DNA from 3 places in the Streptomyces sp. NPDC021562 genome. Region 3 is predicted to be linked to each of the others. Evidence: riboswitches for the same ligand, from Rfam matches in the RefSeq annotation. Region 3 holds a riboswitch; each other region holds the start of a gene.
The links. Region 3 has a riboswitch for cyclic di-AMP ahead of AB0G52_RS32545 (M23 family metallopeptidase). Riboswitches for the same ligand answer to the same signal wherever they lie in the genome.
Positions count from the first base shown of each region.

Region 1 (5,737 bases), on a different contig from region 3:
CGCGCCTCCTCCGCGTACCGGACGGCGTCCCGGCGCGCCTCCTCCAGCGCCGGGTTCACCCGCAGCGCGGCGAGCGCCTGCGCGTGCCGGGCGTCGTCGGTGAGGTCGGAGTCCAGCAGCTCGCACAGCGCGATGTCCTCGGCCAGCCCCAGCCGGGCCGCCCGCTCCCGCAGCCGCAGCACGGGGAGGGTGGGAACGCCCTCGCGGAGGTCCGTGCCCGGGGTCTTGCCGGACTCGTGCGAGTCGGAGGCGATGTCGAGGACGTCGTCGGCGAGCTGGAAGGCGACTCCGAGGCGTTCGCCGTACTGGGTGAGGACGTCCACGACCGTCTCGTCGGCACCGGACATCATCGCGCCGAAACGGCAGGAGACCGCCACCAGCGAGCCCGTCTTGCCGCCGAGGACGTCGAGGTAGTGGTCGACCGGGTCGCGCCCGTCCGAAGGCCCCGCCGTCTCCAGGATCTGGCCGGTCACCAGCCGCTCGAACGCGAGGGCCTGAACGCGGACCGCCTCGGGCCCGAGGTCGGCGAGGATCTGCGAGGCACGCGCGAACAGGAAGTCGCCGGTGAGGACGGCGACGGAGTTGCCCCAGCGGGTGTTGGCGCTGTCCACACCGCGCCGCACGGCGGCCTCGTCCATGACGTCGTCGTGGTACAGGGTGGCGAGGTGGGTCAGCTCGACGACGACGGCCGACGGCACGACACCCGGTGCGTAGGGGTCGCCGAACTGCGCGGCGAGCATCACCAGCAGCGGCCGGAACCGCTTGCCGCCAGCCCGTACGAGGTGCTGCGCGGCCTCCGTGATGAAGGGGACCTCGCTCTTGGTGGCCTCTAGCAGGCCTTCCTCGACAGCCGCCAATCCGGCCTGGACATCGGCTTCCAGAGCCTGGTCCCGCACGCTCAGCCCGAACGGCCCGACGACGGTCACGAGGGTCTCCTGTCTGCTGGTGTCCACTGGCGATTACACGGTTTGTCGATAGGTCGCTGCCATCACTCAAGTCAGCGTATCCGGTCAGGTTTCGATCACCGAGGGCGCCCACGGTTACGCCCCGGGCACCATCGGATCACGACCGGTATGTTTTTGATCAGATGATAAGACATGACATCCACCGACTTGGCCGATGTCACCCACCTGGACGCACTCTCCCCGGGTGACCAGGATCACGCACGCCACCCCTCGGGAATTCCCGGCGCTCCGCGCGGCCTTGACGCAATCGGCCGTCAACACGTCGACCACGCCCGACGAATGACGCCCGAATGACTCATTCACTCCCTAGAGCCGCAATTCCATTCAATAAGACAATTAGGACAATCACCGAATCCCTGGGCGACGCGGACGGATTCAACTAATCCCTCATGCCCTTTTTGCCGTGATTGCGGTTTCGTGAAGTAGGTCACTCGGACCCCCGTGTCCCGCACGCCGCACGACGCCCTGCCTCGCCTTTCCCTGTGCGCCAGTTGAGGCTTGGCAACCGCAAAGGATCAAGTGCCCCATACGCCTCAGATCAAGGTCAATCGGCGCGTTGTGTGAATCCACCACTTGTTCCGGACATGTGCTCTCGCATACGTTCCCGCTCGCCGGGCGGACGCCGAATCCTGCCGCCGCCCGGCCCAACCCATCGACGAGTTCATTCGCACGGCAGGAGCGGGGGACCCAGGTAAGTCGCCGGACCGGGCGGCCGCCGTCATCGACGGACGCCGTCCCGGACCGGCTAGGGGTGAAGTCGCGTCGCCTTCGGGTGACGCGACCGGGCACTCCCCGAGCCCGAACCCGACAGCTCACCTCGCAGGCGACGGAGAGGAACTTCGCCATGCCTGCTGCCGCCCAGTCCCGCCGCACCCGCATCGCCCGCACGCTCGCCGCCGCCGGTACCGGCGCCGCCGTACTCGCCCTTCCGCTCATCGGCGCGGCCGACGCCTCCGCCGCCACCCCCACCACCGCCGTCACGGCCTCGACGACGCCCGCCGGGTACCCGAACAACCTCGACGGCTGGATCCGCGAGTCGCTCGCGATCATGGCCCAGAAGGGCATCCCGGGCACCTACAACGGCATCTACCGCAACGTGATCCGCGAGTCGTCCGGCAACCCGCGGGCCATCAACCTCTGGGACTCCAACGCGGCCGCCGGCATCCCGTCCAAGGGCCTGCTCCAGGTGATCGACCCGACGTTCAACGCGTACCACGTGGCGGGCACGTCCTTCGACATCTACGACCCGGTCGCGAACATCACCGCCGCCTGCAACTACGCCGCCGCGCGGTACGGCTCGATCGACAACGTCCACGGCGCGTACTGACCGGCGCGCCCCGCATCAGACGAAGAGTCTTTCGAGGACGACGGCGATGCCGTCGTCCTCGTTCGACGTGGTGATCTCGTCGGCCCTCGCCCGGAGCTCGGGGTGCGCGTTGGCCATGGCCACTCCGTAGGCCGCCCAGTCGAACATCGGGATGTCGTTGGGCATGTCACCGAAGGCGATGGCCCGTTCGGGGCACAGCCCCAGGTGGTCGGCGGCCAGCGCCAGCCCGGTCGCCTTGGTCACCCCGCACGGCTGGAGCTCCACCGTCCCCGGTCCCGACATGGTGACCGTCGCCAGCGAACCCACCACCGCGCGGGCGGTCGCCGCCAGTTCGTCGTCGGACAGGGTGTGGTGGCGCAGCAGCACCTTGCTGATGGGCGCGCACCACAGGTCGTCACGCCGGTCCACGCGCAGGGCGGGCAGCGTGGGGTGGGGCATCAGGTAGCCCGGTTCGATGAGCGTGAGCCCGTCCACGCCGTCCTGATCGACCGCCGCGTACACCTGGCCGACCTCGGCCTCGACCTTGCCGAGCGCGGTCTCCGCCAGTTCCCGGTCCAGGGTGACCGACCACAGCAGACGGTGCGTGCCGGCGTCGTACACCTGCGCGCCCTGGCCGCAGACCGCGAGTCCCGTGCAGCCGAGATCGTCGAGGAGCGGGCGCACTCTCGGCGCGGGGCGGCCGGTCACCACGAGGTGCGTGGCACCGGCCCGGCCGGCCCGCGCCAGGGCGGCGAGCGACCGGTCCGACAGGGTGTCGTCGGCACGCAGCAGCGTGCCGTCCAGGTCGGTGGCGATCAGCGAGTACGGGGAAGGTGCGACCATGATCAGAGAATACGGACGGCACGCCCCTGAGACTCACGGTGCGTTTCGGCCTCAAGTGGCGTCCGCCGTCTCGGTGGTGAGGCGCCGTCAGTGCGGCCGGTGACGTCTGCGCGGGCGCGGCTGCGGGAGGCGCCGGCCGGGGGCCGGAGAGGTTTCCTGCGGCCGACGCCGACGACCACCGCCTTGACGTGGCGACCTGGCACGACGCCGAGCGCCAGGACCGGGCCGAAAGGCGCCTGGCGGATCCGGGCAGGACGTGCTCGCGGATAGGACTCCGGTTCGACGGGGACGGTGACGCCGCCGAACTGGACGTCGGCGCGGCGAGCGTCAGGGGCGGGTGTCCGGTCCGGCGCCGAAACGTGGCGCCTACCTCCGGGAGGTGCCGGAGCCGCGCCGGTTGGTCCGCCACATCTGGTAGAGGTGCTTCGCCCCGGGACGCACGAACCGCGCGAGCATCGTGACGAACGGCAGCGGGTCGTCGCCCGCCAGCCAGGCCAGCTCGGTGCCGCTCGGCCGTCCGGGCGCGTGCGGCGTCGTATAGCCGCTGCGGCGGTAGGCCAGGAGGGCGGGCAGGTCGATGTTCTCCACGACGTACCGGTGACCGGCGCGCTGCTCCCCCTCCGGGACGCGGCGCCCGGTCAGATCCAGGTGCATGGCGCGGACCACGTCCACACCCGTGTCGCTCTCGAAGAGCCGGAACTGGGCGCCCATGCGCGGGTTGAAGTCGAGCAGCTTGTACTGCCCGTCGCGACGGTCGAAGCGCAGGTCGAGGTCGATGACGCCGGTGAAGCCGATCTGTTTGATGAAACGCGCGGCGAGGTCCGCGAGTTCCGGGTTGTCCACGACGTACGCGTTCGCGGTCATGCCCGCGTGCGGTGGCCAGGAACGCACCTTCACCCCGGTGAACAGCGCGCGCGGGGTGGAGTCGGCGTCGAAGTAGGCGTGCACGATCCAGTCCTCGGCCTCCTCCCGCGGCAGGTACTCCTGGAGGATGACACCCGGACGGGGACCCCAGTCACGGGCGAGGGCGAGCAGTCCCTCGCGAGTGGTGATCCGTGTCGTGCCGTTGACGGCGGGCTGTTTGCGCCGGACGAACGCCTCGCGGTTCTTGGCCACGATCGGGAAGCGTGCCTTCTCCGCGAAGTCGACGATCTCGTCGTACGACTGCGGGAAGGCGGCCTCCGGACTGGGAATGCCGTGTTCCACGCACAGGTCGTGCAGCCCCTGCTTGCTGGCCAGCCGACGCGGCAGTCCGGGCTCCACGCGCGGGAAGAGGAAACGGTCGCCGAGCGCGTCCTGGTGCTCGGCGATCAGGACGGCGGCCTCCTCGTCGGTGGGGATCAGCACGGTCGGACGGCCGATACGGCGGCCGATGCGCAGCAGTCCCTCGACGAGATGATCCGGTTCCTCGGCGCCTGTCGTCGGCCACACGAACGCCCGCGTGAGATACCGAGAGGAGGCCGCGGGTGTGTACGGATCCTCGGTGATCGCGTACATGGGCACACCGAGGCGGCCCAGACTGCGTATCGCGCCGACCCCGCCGTGGTGCAGCGGATAGTCGCCGAACTTGACGATCAGGCCCGGCACGTCGCGGTCCGCCTCGAACGGCACGCCGACGGCATTCCTGGCCACGGGTCCCCCCACGTGTCCCCCCTACGGACCGGACCCACCCCGTCCGTGTCCCCCAAAGGACGCTAAGCCGGAATTGCCCCCTCCGACAAGGCCTATTCGGACATTGCGAACTCTTTAGACACTGCCACGACAGCCAACTCACCCGTAACGTGTGGCGCGACCACTTGGAACGCCGTGCACCGTCCCGACGACGCCCCCACCGGGCCGGGCCACGCACGACACGGATGAGAGCGAGGCAGCCACCCCATGCCCCCCTTGCCCCCCTTCGAGGTCCCCGAGGGCGACCCCTTCGGCCCGCACAACCTTCCGTATGGCGTGTTCTCGACCTCCGGGAGCACGGAGCGGAGGGTCGGCGTCCGCCTCGGTGACCACGTCCTCGACGCCGGCGCCGCGGCCCTCGCCCTCGGCTCCCCCTACGCCTCCCTGCTCGCCCGCCCGACCCTCAACCCGCTGCTGGCGGCGGGCCGGACCACCTGGTCGGACGTACGCCGCGCGCTGACCGCGTGGGTGAGCGTCCCCGCGCACCGCGCGACGCTGGAACCGCTCTTCCACCCGCTGTCCGCGGTGACCCTGCACCTGCCCTTCGAGGTCGCCGACTACGTGGACTTCTACGCCTCCGAGAACCACGCCCGCAACGCCGGCCGCATCTTCCGCCCCGACGCCGCCGAACCGCTCACCCCGAACTGGAAACACCTGCCGATCGGTTACCACGGCCGGGCGGGCACGGTCGTGGTGTCGGGCACGGACGTCGTACGGCCGTCGGGCCAGCGCAAGGCGCCCTCGGACCCGGAACCGGTGTTCGGCCCGTCCGTGCGGCTGGACATCGAGGCCGAGGTCGGCTTCGTCGTCGGCGCGCCGTCGCGGCAGGGAGAGCCGGTCGCACTGGGTGACTTCCGGGACCACGTGTTCGGGCTCACGCTCCTCAACGACTGGTCGGCACGCGACATCCAGGCCTGGGAGTACGTACCGCTCGGCCCGTTCCTCGGCAAGT
Region 1 is NZ_JBFACN010000012.1:91,893-97,629, forward strand. Features, by position in the region: gene AB0G52_RS20140 (polyprenyl synthetase family protein) at 1-926, opposite strand, end outside; cyclic di-AMP (ydaO/yuaA leader) riboswitch at 1,609-1,804, shown strand; gene AB0G52_RS20145 (transglycosylase SLT domain-containing protein) at 1,810-2,292, shown strand; gene AB0G52_RS20150 (HAD family hydrolase) at 2,308-3,114, opposite strand; gene AB0G52_RS20155 (ATP-grasp domain-containing protein) at 3,481-4,725, opposite strand; gene fahA (fumarylacetoacetase) at 5,002-5,737, shown strand, end outside.
Region 1: another riboswitch for cyclic di-AMP. It lies ahead of AB0G52_RS20145 (transglycosylase SLT domain-containing protein); the one in region 3 lies ahead of AB0G52_RS32545 (M23 family metallopeptidase).

Region 2 (5,737 bases), on a different contig from region 3:
AGATGCTCGACGTGCTCGAAGCGCACCCCGACTTCGAGAACACGCAGGCCGACGGCGGTTTCGCGCCACGTCCGCCGTACCGGCCGCTGACCCGTTTCGAGGGTCAGGGGCTGGACAAGGGACATGTGGTGAACGATCTGCTCTTCCGTCGCGTACAGCATCGGGTGCGGCCGAGCGAGCAGCACCGACTGGAGTCACCTCGTTAGGGTCGATGCCGTGGCCACCTCCCCGCCGCAGTACCCGCCGTACCCGCAGTACCCGCCGCATCCCGCCGACGAAGGGCTGCGGCATCCTCGCTGGTGGCAGCGGCGTTGGGTGCGGTACGGGGCGCTGGGCACGCTGCTGGCCGTCTCCGGGCTCGTCATCCTCGCGCTGGTACGGGAACAGACGGGGACCGAGGGGTTCCTCGTCGGGCTCGGGCTCGCCGTGCTGCCCGTGCCGCTGCTGGTGGGCGCCTTCCGGTGGCTCGACCGCGTGCAGCCGGGCCCCTGGCGGAACGTGCTGTTCGCCTTCGCCTGGGGTGCCTGCGCGGCCGCGCTGATAGCCATCGTCGCCAACAGCTTCGCGACCCACTGGATAGCGACGGCGACCGCGGATCCGAGCGGCGCGGACACGCTCGGGGCGACCGTGATAGCGCCGATCGTCGAGGAGTCCGCGAAGGCCGCGGCCGTGCTGCTGGTCTTCCTCTTCCGCAGACGGGACTTCACCGGGATCGTGGACGGGGTGGTGGTGGCCGGGGTCACCGCCACGGGGTTCGCGTTCACCGAGAACATCCTCTACCTCGGTACCGCCTTCGGGACCGACCAGCTGACCGGTGACCGCGGGATCGCCTCCGTCACCGCCGCCACCTTCTTCGTGCGCATCGTCATGTCGCCCTTCGCGCACCCCCTGTTCACCGTCCTCACCGGGATCGGCTTCGGCATCGCCGCGCTCTCCGGGGAACGGCAGCGGGCGCGGCGCGTGCTGGTGCCGGTGTGCGGGCTGCTGCTCGCGATGAGCATGCACGCGCTCTGGAACGGGTCCTCGACCTTCGGGCAGTTCGGGTTCTTCGCCGTGTACGGCATGTTCATGGTGCCGTTGTTCGGGCTGCTGACCTGGCTGGCGGTGTGGACCCGGCAGCGGGAGCTGCGGACGGTGCGGGAGGAGTTGCCGGCGTACGTGTACGCGGGGTGGCTGGGGGTGGCCGAGCCGTTCGTCCTCGGGTCGATGCGGGCCCGGCAGATCGCCCGGGAGTACGCCGCGTACCACTTCGGGAAGCCCGCCGGGCGGGCGGTCGCCGAGTACGAGGAGTACGCGACGACACTCGCGCAGCTGCGGCGCCGGGGGCAGCGGGGACGGGCGGGGGCCGACTTCGTCGTACGGGAACGGGAACTGCTGACCGAACTGTGGAGCCGCCGCGAACTCGCCCGCCCCGCCCTGGAGTACGCGTCCCGCACGTCGGGCACGGGCTACGGCTACCCGGTCACACCGCTCCCCGGAGCCCCGGCGTGGTACGGCGCGACACCCCTGCCGTCCACGCCCTACAACCCGTACCGGTCGTAGGGGCCGGGGGAAGGCGGGGGCCGGCCCGGCACCACCGGGACGCCCGTCGTGCACGTACCGTGCGCCGCCGGGGCGCGCGGCCGACCCCGCGGCACCGGCACATGCAGCCGCCCCCGGGGAGAGGACCGGGGGCGGAGGGCAGCCGGGCCACCGCCCCGTCGCGGTCGCCGTAGCGGTGCGCCGTCGCCGTCAGGCCGAAGCCCGCGTCAGCTTCTGCAGTTCCTCCTCCGTCAGGGTCAGGTCCGCCACGGCGAGGAGGGCCGGGAGCTGCTCCACCGTGCGGGCCGAGGCGATGGGGGCCGTGACGGTGGGCTGGGCCGCCAGCCAGGCCAGGGCGACCGCCGGGACGGGCGCCGCGTGGGCCTCGGCGATCTCGTCCAGGGCCACCAGCACCCGCTGGCCGCGCTCGGACTCCAGGTACTTGGCGGCGCCGCCCGCCCGGGCGCTGTCGACCGTCGTGCCGGGGCGGTACTTGCCGGTGAGGAAACCGGAGGCGAGGGCGAAGTACGGGACCGCGGCGAGGCCGGTACGGGAGGCGAGGTCCTGGAGGGGGCCCTCGTAGGTGTCGCGGGAGACCAGGTTGTAGTGCGGCTGGAGGGCCACGTACCGGGCCAGGCCCTCGCGGTCGGAGAAGTCCAGGGACTCCTGGAGCCGCTCGGCGCTGATGTTGGACGCGGCGATGTGCCGGACCTTGCCGGCGCGCACCAGCTCGTCCAGCGCTCCGATGATCTCCTCCACCGGTACCTCGGGCTTGTCGAAGTGGGTGTAGTAGAGGTCGATGTGGTCGGTGTCGAGGCGGCGCAGGGACGCGTCGGCGGCGGCCTTGATGTTGGCGGCCGACAGACCCTGGTACGCGGGGTGCTGGCTGACCTTAGTCGCGACGACCACGTCGTCGCGGTTGCCGCGCGCCTTGAGCCACTTGCCGATGATCGTCTCGGACTCGCCGCCCTGGTTGCCCTCGACCCAGGCGGAGTAGGAGTCGGCGGTGTCGACGAAGTTGCCGCCCGCGGCGGTGTACGCGTCGAGGACGGCGAAGGAGGTGGCCTCGTCGGCGGTCCAGCCGAAGACGTTGCCGCCGAGGGCGAGCGGGAACACCTCCAGGTCGGAGGCGCCGAGCTTACGGAGGACAGGGGATGCGGAAGAAGCAGTCATGCTCCATTCCAACGCGGCGCGGCAGGCGGGCCATCCCAGGCAGTACGAAGTTCTCGTAAAAGCGGGAGGCCCGCCGGGGCCGGTGGAGGTGCGTCAGGGGTTGAGGCCCTTGCCACGCAGCCAGGTCATCGGGTCGATGCCGGTGGGCTGGCCGCCGGGGTGGACCTCGAGGTGGAGGTGCGGGCCGGTGACGTTGCCGGTGGCGCCCACGCGGCCGATGACGTCGCCGGTGGCGACCTTCTGGCCGACCTTGACGCCGATCGACGACTGGTGGCAGAACCACAGCTCGGTGCCGTCGTCGAGGGTGAGGATCGTGCGGTAGCCGTAGGAGCCGGCCCAGCCCGCCTCGGTGATCGTGCCGCCGTGGACGGCCTTGATCAGCGTGCCGGTGGGCGCGGCGAAGTCGAGGCCGGTGTGGTAGCCGGAGGACCACATGGAGCCGGCCTGACCGAAGGTGCCGGTGATCGTGTACGACACGACCGGCAGCGTGTACTGCTTGGCCAGCGCCGCGATCCGGGCCTGCTCGGCCTTCTGCGCGGCGGCGGCCACCGCCTTCTCCTTGGCGGCGCCGGCCTTGGCGGCCGCGGCCTGTTCCGCCTTCGCCTCCGCGGCGGCCAGCGCCCTGTCGGCGGCGGCCACGGCCTTGGCGCCGGCCTTGGTGTCCAGCTGGTTCTGCTGCCGCTCGGCCTGGGCGATGATGCGGCTGCGCAGCGCCTCGCCGGCGTCGGACGAGGAGTCCCCGTCCGTGGCGGCCGTCGTGGTGACGCTGCTCAGCGCCGTCTGCGTGGCCTGGTGGCCGCCGCCGTCGCCCAGCAGGGAGTCGACGGAGGGCAGGTCCGGCAGGGAGATGGAGACCGGCGGGTGGCCGGTGTTGGCGCTGGCCATGCCGCCCGCGCCGACGGCGGCGATGACACCGACGCCGAGGACCGTGGAGCTGCGGGCGAGTCCGCCGCCGCGCTGCTTGGCGATCCGGTGCCGGCCGCGCTCGGGGGCGAGGGACTCCTCGGTGGGGTTCCACTCCTCCCAGGGGCCCTCGTCGGTGCGGTAGGTGCCGTAACCGAAGGTGTCGGGCTGCCGCTGGCTGGGCACGAACGGGGCTGTCGGAGCAGGCCGGTTGGACGCCACGCGGGCGCACTCCTTTCCTTCCGCCGCCTACCGGGTTAGCTGACGGGTTCGGAGCAGGAAGGTCTCCTACGCGCGTATACCGACCGATTCGTACTCGGCGGCAGCCGTGCGATTCACCCCAAGGTGGTGGTTCCCCGGTTCCCTTGACGGGATTCGGCGCGTGCGCACGGAGCCATCTCGGGTGACGGCTGGGACGACCGCGCTGCGTTATCGAACGTTAATAGACCCGGAGGTAAGATTCCAAGCCATTCGCCTTGATCATTAAGCTTCCACAGGGTGGACTTACCTGCCACGACCGGCCAAAAACGGTCGAGTTGACCACGCATTCAAGAAACACGCGCCCGGACACGCCTCAGGGCCGGAATCCGTGATCTGGATTCCGGCCCTGAGTTTCAGTAGCGGGGACAGGATTTGAACCTGCGACCTCTGGGTTATGAGCCCAGCGAGCTACCGAGCTGCTCCACCCCGCGTCGGTGACACCAGCATACGCCATCCGAAGAGTGCGAGTCACACGGGTTACGAGCGCCGCCGCGCGGAGGCCTAGCCGCGGGGCCGTTCCAGGTGCGCGTTCGGCGCCTTGGCCAGGGCCTCGTACTCGGCCAGGACCACCACCGACACCCCCCGCTCCCGCAGCATCCCCGTCCCGTCCGCCGCCCGCACGAACGTGTCCGGCTCGCGCCAGGCCGTGACCACCCGGCGCACACCCGCGCCGAGGATCAGCTCCGCGCAGGGGTGGGGACGGGAGGCGCGGTGGGTGCAGGGCTCCAGGCTGGTGTAGACGGTGGCCGTGGCCAGCCGGGGGTCGGCGGGGTCGATCTTGGCGAGGGCCGCCTCCTCCGCGTGGGCCACCGGGTCGCCCGCCTCCCTGGAGTGGCCGCGGGCCAGTTCCGTGCCGTCGGCGGCGACCACCACCGCGCCGACGCTGAACGCCGTCGCCGAGGGCGGGCACTGGGCCGCCAGCTCGCACGCGAGCCGCAGCCAGTGGCGGTCGGCGGCGGACACTGAGCCGCCCGCGCCGGGGGCGGTGGGCTCGTAGCGCATCAGGACGACGTCCTCGATACGGCGGGTCTCCACCAGGCGCAGCCGTCCGGCCTGGTAGCCGCCGGGACCGAACAGGCGCGGCGCCTTCGGGTCGCCCACGAAGACCGGGGCGAGGACCAGCTGGAGCTCGTCGGCCAGGCCCCGCTGGAGCAGCTGGGTGTGGACGGTGCCGCCGCCCTCCACCATCAGGCGGGCCACACCGCGGACGTCGTGGAGGTGGGTCAGCAGCGCGGGCCAGTCGAGCTCGGGGCCCAGCGGGACGATGTCGGCGGCGATGCCCAGGGCGGCCGCCCGCTCCGCGCCCGAGTCGGTCGTGCAGACGAGCTTGTCGCCGCCCGTGTGCCAGAACTTCGCGCCCGGGTCGAGGTCGCCGGTCGCGGTGACCGTGACCTTGAGGGGGTACTCGGGCCGGCCGGCGGCGATCCGGGCGGCACGGCGGGCCTCGGAGTACACCAGGAGCCGTGGGTTGTCCGCGCGGATCGTGCCGGCGCCGATCAGGATGGCGTCGGAGCCGGCCCTCACCTCATCGACCCGGTCGAAGTCGGCCGGCGAGGAGAGCAGCAGCCGTTCGGGGCCGGTGTCGTCGAGGTAGCCGTCCAGGGAGACGGCGGCGGACAGCAGGACGTGGGGGTACGGCATCGGACGCGCTCACTCTCGGCGGCGGGCGGGACCACTCCCGCGGTCGGCGGAACCACTCTCGGCGGTCGGCTGGACCACTCTCGACGGTCGGCGGGGTGTGAACCGGACGCTTGGTTAAAGTTTGAAACAAACCTACACTGGTCCCATGACGACTCGCTGGCTCACGCCGAAGGAGCAGCGCGCCTGGCGCGCGTTCATGGCGGCGACCCACCTCCTGGAGGACGCGATCGACCGCCAG
Region 2 is NZ_JBFACN010000002.1:19,114-24,850, forward strand. Features, by position in the region: gene trmB (tRNA (guanosine(46)-N7)-methyltransferase TrmB) at 1-206, shown strand, start outside; gene AB0G52_RS02445 (PrsW family intramembrane metalloprotease) at 283-1,542, shown strand; gene AB0G52_RS02450 (aldo/keto reductase) at 1,732-2,694, opposite strand; gene AB0G52_RS02455 (M23 family metallopeptidase) at 2,788-3,819, opposite strand; cyclic di-AMP (ydaO/yuaA leader) riboswitch at 3,827-3,988, opposite strand; tRNA gene AB0G52_RS02460 (tRNA-Met) at 4,216-4,289, opposite strand; gene AB0G52_RS02465 (dihydrofolate reductase family protein) at 4,360-5,499, opposite strand; gene AB0G52_RS02470 (MarR family transcriptional regulator) at 5,645-5,737, shown strand, end outside.
Region 2: another riboswitch for cyclic di-AMP. It lies ahead of AB0G52_RS02455 (M23 family metallopeptidase); the one in region 3 lies ahead of AB0G52_RS32545 (M23 family metallopeptidase).

Region 3 (5,737 bases):
CGCCGCGCAGTACGCCCGCCGTGTCGGCCACGGCGTCCGGCGCGCCCTCGGCGAGGGCGAGCAGGGAGGCGACGCCGAGCCGGAAGGCGGCGGACAGCTTGCCGAGGACGACGGCGGTGGGGCTGCTCTCGCCCCGTTCGATCCGGCTGATCATCGCCGCGGACACCCCGGACGCGTCCGCGAGCTGCGCCAGGGTCCAGCGGCGCCGTTCCCGTTCGGCGCGGACCCTGGCCGCGATCCTCGCCACGAGGTCGTCCGGCGCGGGATCTACTATGTTGGACATGAATCCACTATACGAGAGGACCCCCGTGGTGACGGTCCGCCCGGCACAGGCCGGTGACGCGGAGGCGGTGCGGGCGATCCGCAACCACGCGATCGAGCACTCGACCGCCCTGTGGACCGACACGCCGCAGACCCCGGCCGAGGGAGCGGCCTGGCTCGCCACGCACCTGGCACGCGGTTCGGCGCTCGTGGCCGAGGCCGCCGGCGCTCCGGGCGAGGTGGCCGGATTCGCGGTCTACGGACCGTGGCGCGCCCTGGACGGCTACCGGCACACGGTGGAGGACTCCGTCTACGTGCGCGAGGGCAGCCAGGGACTCGGCATCGGCTCCGCGCTGCTGGCCGCGCTGATCGCCGCGGCGCGCGAGGCGGGCCACCATGTGATGATCGCCGGTATCGAGGCCCGGAACGACCCGTCCGTCCGGCTGCACGAGCGGTTCGGCTTCGAACACGCCGGAACGGTCCGGGAGGTGGGCACCAAGTTCGGCCGCTGGCTGGACCTGACGCTCATGCGGCTGCCGCTGTCCTGAGACCGCGACGCGGGTGGCGGGACGACCGATTAGGGTGACCGCGTGGCGAGAGTGCGGTTGAGTGTGGCCGAGCGGCGCGAGGAGCTGCTGCGGGCCGCCGTCGAGCAGATCGAGGCGCGGGGCGTGGCGGCGGTGCGCATCGCCGACGTCGCGTCGGCGCTCGGCGTGAGCAACGCTCTGGTGCTGTACCACTTCTCCACCAAGGAGAAGCTGGTCGCCGCCGCGTTCACCCACGCCGCCGAGGGCGATCTCGCGCATCTGCGCCGGCTCCTCGGCCGCCGGACGTCGGCGCTGCGCCGGCTGCGGGCGGCGGTGCGCTGGTACGCGCCGACCGGGCAGGCCAAGGGGTGGCGGCTGTGGATCGAGGGCTGGGCGGTGGCGCTGCGCGAACCCGCTCTGCGGGACGTGACCCGCAGTCTGGACCAGCAGTGGAAGGCCGCGCTCGCCGAGGTCATCGCCGAGGGGGTGGCCGCCGGTGAGTTCCGGTGCCCCGACCCGATGGCCACGGCCCTGCGGCTGACGGCCCTGCTCGACGGGCTCGCCGTCCAGCTCACCTCCTACCCGGGCGCCGTACCGCGCTCCCGGGCGCAGGAGTGGGCCGACGAGGCGCTGGCCAGGGAACTGGGGCTGCCCGCGGGGCAGTGAGAGGCGGCCCCCAGAGGGCCGCCGCCGGCCCGCCCCGCGGGCGGGCGCCTCAGGCCACGGCAGCGATCCGCATCTTGATGTCGTCCGGCGAGAGCGCGCCCTTGGCCGTGACGTGGTCCCCCGAGGACTCGCCGCGCAGCCGTCGCCCGATCCACGGGACCAGGTACTCGCGGGCCCAGTGCACGTCGTCGCGGCGGATCTCGAGGGTGCCGCGGGGCGGCAGCGGCGGCCAGGGCTGGTCGGGGTCCGCGGGGACCTCGATGCCGAGCACCTGACCGGCCCGCAGCGCCACCCGCGTGTGCCCCTCGGGAGAGAGGTGCAGCCGGTCGTCGTCCCAGGCCCGCCGGTCCTGCACGGTCTTCAGGGACCACAGGTCCAGCACGGGGCAGCCGTACCGGTCGGCGATCGCCCGCACATGACCGTTGTAGGTGGCGATCTTGCCGCGCAGGTGTTTGAGGACGGGCACGTTGCGGGTGTCGAAGCCGGTGGTCACCATGACCGTGCCGATGGCCCCGGTCAGCCGGACCACGGCCCGCTCGAACCGCTCGGCCACCTCGTCCGGATCGGTGCCGGGACGGATGATGTCGTTGCCGCCGGCGCAGAAGGAGACCAGGTCCGGGGCGAGTTCCAGGGCCTTGGGCACCTGGTCCGCCACGATCTGGTCGAGCAGTTTCCCGCGCACGGCGAGGTTGGTGTACTGGAAGTCGTCCTCGGGGCGCCGGTCCGACAGCAGTACCGCGAACCGGTCGGCCCAGCCGACGAACGCCCCGTCGGGGCCCGGGTCGCCGACGCCCTCGCTGAAGCTGTCCCCCAGCGCCACGTACGACCCGATCACTGATGCGTTGTCACTCTTCGAATCGTCTGCCACGTCGGATCATGATTCACCTTTGACTGTGACCTACGCGACCGTAATAAAGGGTTGACGATCGGTGAGATAAGACACCTTTAAATAGTGGGCCAAGGCTGGAATAACGGCCTGCTCAGCGACGTTGACGCGATGATTGCCGGGCCGACGGGGGCGGCCGTCAGCCGACGGCGAGGCCCTTCGAGCGGAGGTAGGCGACCGGGTCCACGTCCGAGCCGTAGTCGGGGGTGGTACGGATCTCGAAGTGCAGGTGCGGGCCGGTCACGTTGCCGGTCGCGCCGGAGAGGCCGACCTGCTGGCCCGCGGTCACGGTCTGGCCGGCCGAGACGGAGAGCGCGGAGAGGTGACCGTACTGCGCGTAGTAGCCGTCGGCGAGCCGGATGACGACCTGGTTGCCGTAGGCGCCGCCCCAGCCGGCCGTGACGACCGTGCCGGCACCGACGGCCTTGACGGGGGTGCCGGTGGGCACGACGAAGTCGACGCCGGTGTGGTAGCCGCTGGACCACATGGCGCCCGGCACGTGGTAGCCGGTGCCGACGGTGGCGCCGCTGACCGGGAGGACGTGTCCGGAGGCGGCCGCCGTCGAGTCGTCCGGGGTCGACGGGGTGGACGGCACGGACGGGGTGGCCGCCGGAGACGAGGCGGCCGGCGAGGTGGCCGAGTGCGCCTCGGGCCGGGCACCGGAGTCGGCGGTACCGGTGGTCGTGGCGCCGCGGCCGCCGAGCGTGAGCTCGAGGCCGGGGTGGATCAGCGAGGGGTTGTCTCCGACGGCCTGCCGGTTGTCGGCGTAGAGCCGGTGCCAGCCCCCGCTGATGTGCTGGTCGCGCGCGATCTCCGAGAGGCAGTCGCCCGGCACCACGGTGTACGTGCGGTGCGCGGAACGCGCGGCGGCGGACGTCCGTACGGTCGCCTTCCCGGGCGCCGCCTTCGCGACGGCCGGCAGCGCCTGCGGAGCCTTCGCGGAGACGGACTGCGCGGTGGCCGCGTGGGCGCCGGTGGCCCCCATGAGCGGCAGGGCCAGCGCGGCGCCACCGGTTCCGGCGACGGCCATCGAACGGGTGAGACGCTGGGTCTTCGGGCGGCGGTGCTTACCCCTCGCGGGCATGGCGCGTTCCTCTCCGGCGCCTGCGAGGTGAGCTGTCGGGTTCGGGCTGGAGCTGCCCGGCCACGCCGGAAGGCGTGACTACACCCCTGGCCTGTCCCGGGAACCGGAACAGGCGGTCTTGCCTGGTGGGTCCCCCGCTCCTGCCGGGCACGGGTGAGTGTGTGGGGACTCCGGGCGGCGGCAGGATTCGGCGTTCCGTCCGGATGCGTGGCGAACGTAAGCGAGCAGGACGCACCCGGACAAGCGATCGGTTCCCGACCTCCTGGCTCCGGTTGATCCGTTACGGGAATTCCCGGTCACCCTCCGTGCATCCCGGCCTTTTCCGCTCCCGGGAATTCCTTGTGAGGCACCTCCATTACGTGGACATGACGCGCGACGGTCGGTCACCGATATGACGCTCCTCACGCACGTCACGCCACGTCCCCCTATTCCAGAGCGAGTTGGAACGAAGGCACCAAATCAGGCAGAAGGATCAGATGCGACGGAGTCGGATGACTGCCGCATCCAGGTCACCCTTGAGCCCCACCTGCAGCCCGTGGTGCAGCAGCACGGCGCCGCGGTGCACTTCGCCCGTTTCGCGGCATTCGTACGACGCCTCCGGGTCGAGGCCCCTGAGCCGGAGCGCCGGCACCGGCTCGCCGTAGCTCTGCGCCTGGAGCCAGGCGAGGACGGCGGTCTCGTCGCCGAGCGTGTACTGCACCGCGCTGAGCCCGCCGGCCGGGGGCCGCAGCCGGAACTGCTCGCCGCGCTGCACCAGCGGCCGGATCTCCTTGTAGAGCCCCACCCAGTGACCGGCTTCGGCGAGTTCCTCCTCGGTCCACTTCGAGAGGTCGCCGCCCACCCCGAGCGCCCCGGCCATGGAGCTGACGAACCGGAAACGCAGCGAGCTGACCCGGCCGTTGAGCTGGTGGTTCGGGCTGTCGGTGACCCAGGCGGACATCACCCGGGCGGGGTGGATCTGGCTGAAGCCGTGCTGGATGGCGAGCCGGTCCAGCGGGTCGGTGTTGTCGGAGGTCCACACCTCGTCGGTACGGCTCATGATGCCGAGGTCGATCCGGCCGCCGCCGCCGGAGCAGGACTCGATGGCGACGTCCGGGTGGGCCGCGCGGATCCGGTCGAGCAGGGCGTACAGGCCCCGCACGTGGTCCACCCACAGGCGCTGCGGGTAGGGCTCGCCCGGCCAGCCCGCGTCGGTGAAGCAGCGGTTGAAGTCCCACTTGACGTAGTCGATGGGCGCGCTGGACAGCAGGGCGTCGAGCTGCTCCCAGAGGTACTCCTGGACGTCCTCGCGGGCGAGGTTGAGGACGAGCTGGTTGCGCAGCTCCGTGCGCTTCCGGCCCTGCTGGTACTGCACCCAGTCGGGGTGCGCGCGGTACAGCTCGCTGTCCGGGTTGACCATCTCGGGCTCGACCCAGATGCCGAACTGCATGCCGAGCGCGTGCACGTACTCGGCGAGGGGCGCCAGGCCCTTCGGGAACCGGTCCGGGTTCGGTGTCCAGTCGCCGAGGCCGGCGCGGTCGGAGGTGCGGGCGCCGAACCAGCCGTCGTCCACCACGAACAGCTCGACGCCGATCGCGGCGGCCCGCCGGGCGAGGGTGGCCTGCTGCTCCTCGGAGATGTCGAAGGTGGTCGCCTCCCACGAGTTGAACAGCACCGGCCGGTCCCGGTCCGCGTCGGGGATGACGTGCGCCCGCTGGTAGGCGTGCCAGGCCCGGCTCGCCCCGCCGAAGCCGCCGTCGGACCACAGGGCCGCGAACACGGGGCTGGTGTACGACTCGCCCTCGGCCAGCATCAGCAGGCCCGAGTCGTCGTAGCCGGCGCCGCCGGTGATCTGCACGCGCGCGTCGGGAAGCTGGGCGACGGCGATCCGCCAGGACCCGGACCAGCCGAGGGCGCAGCCCCAGACCTCTCCGTGCTCCTCGGTGGCGTCGGTCTCCAGGGCGACCCAGGGCAGGTGCTGGTGGCCGGTGTGGCCGCGACGGCTGCCGATGACCTTCTCGCCGTACGTGAGCGGGGTGCTGACCAGCCGGGACTCGGCGGCCCAGCGGCCGTGCAGCTGGGAGAGCCGCCAGCCCTCGCGGTCGGGCAGCGTCCAGGTGGCCGCGTCGGCGCGCAGCAGCTCCACGGGCGCCTGGCCCTCGTTGCCGACGGTCACCCAGCGCTCGACGACGTCGCCGCGCATCCGGTAGTGCAGGGTGATGACGATCCCGTCGTCCCGGAAGCGCAGGCGCAGTTCCTCGTCGCCCGCGTCGCCCGCCGTCTCGTACGACTCGAAGGTCCACTCCGTGCCGCGGCGCTCCTCGGTGCGCACGG
Region 3 is NZ_JBFACN010000027.1:1,336-7,072, reverse strand. Features, by position in the region: gene AB0G52_RS32565 (XRE family transcriptional regulator) at 1-283, opposite strand, end outside; gene AB0G52_RS32560 (N-acetyltransferase family protein) at 282-809, shown strand; gene AB0G52_RS32555 (TetR/AcrR family transcriptional regulator) at 852-1,454, shown strand; gene AB0G52_RS32550 (SGNH/GDSL hydrolase family protein) at 1,504-2,289, opposite strand; gene AB0G52_RS32545 (M23 family metallopeptidase) at 2,480-3,424, opposite strand; cyclic di-AMP (ydaO/yuaA leader) riboswitch at 3,429-3,590, opposite strand; gene AB0G52_RS32540 (alpha-galactosidase) at 3,897-5,737, opposite strand, start outside.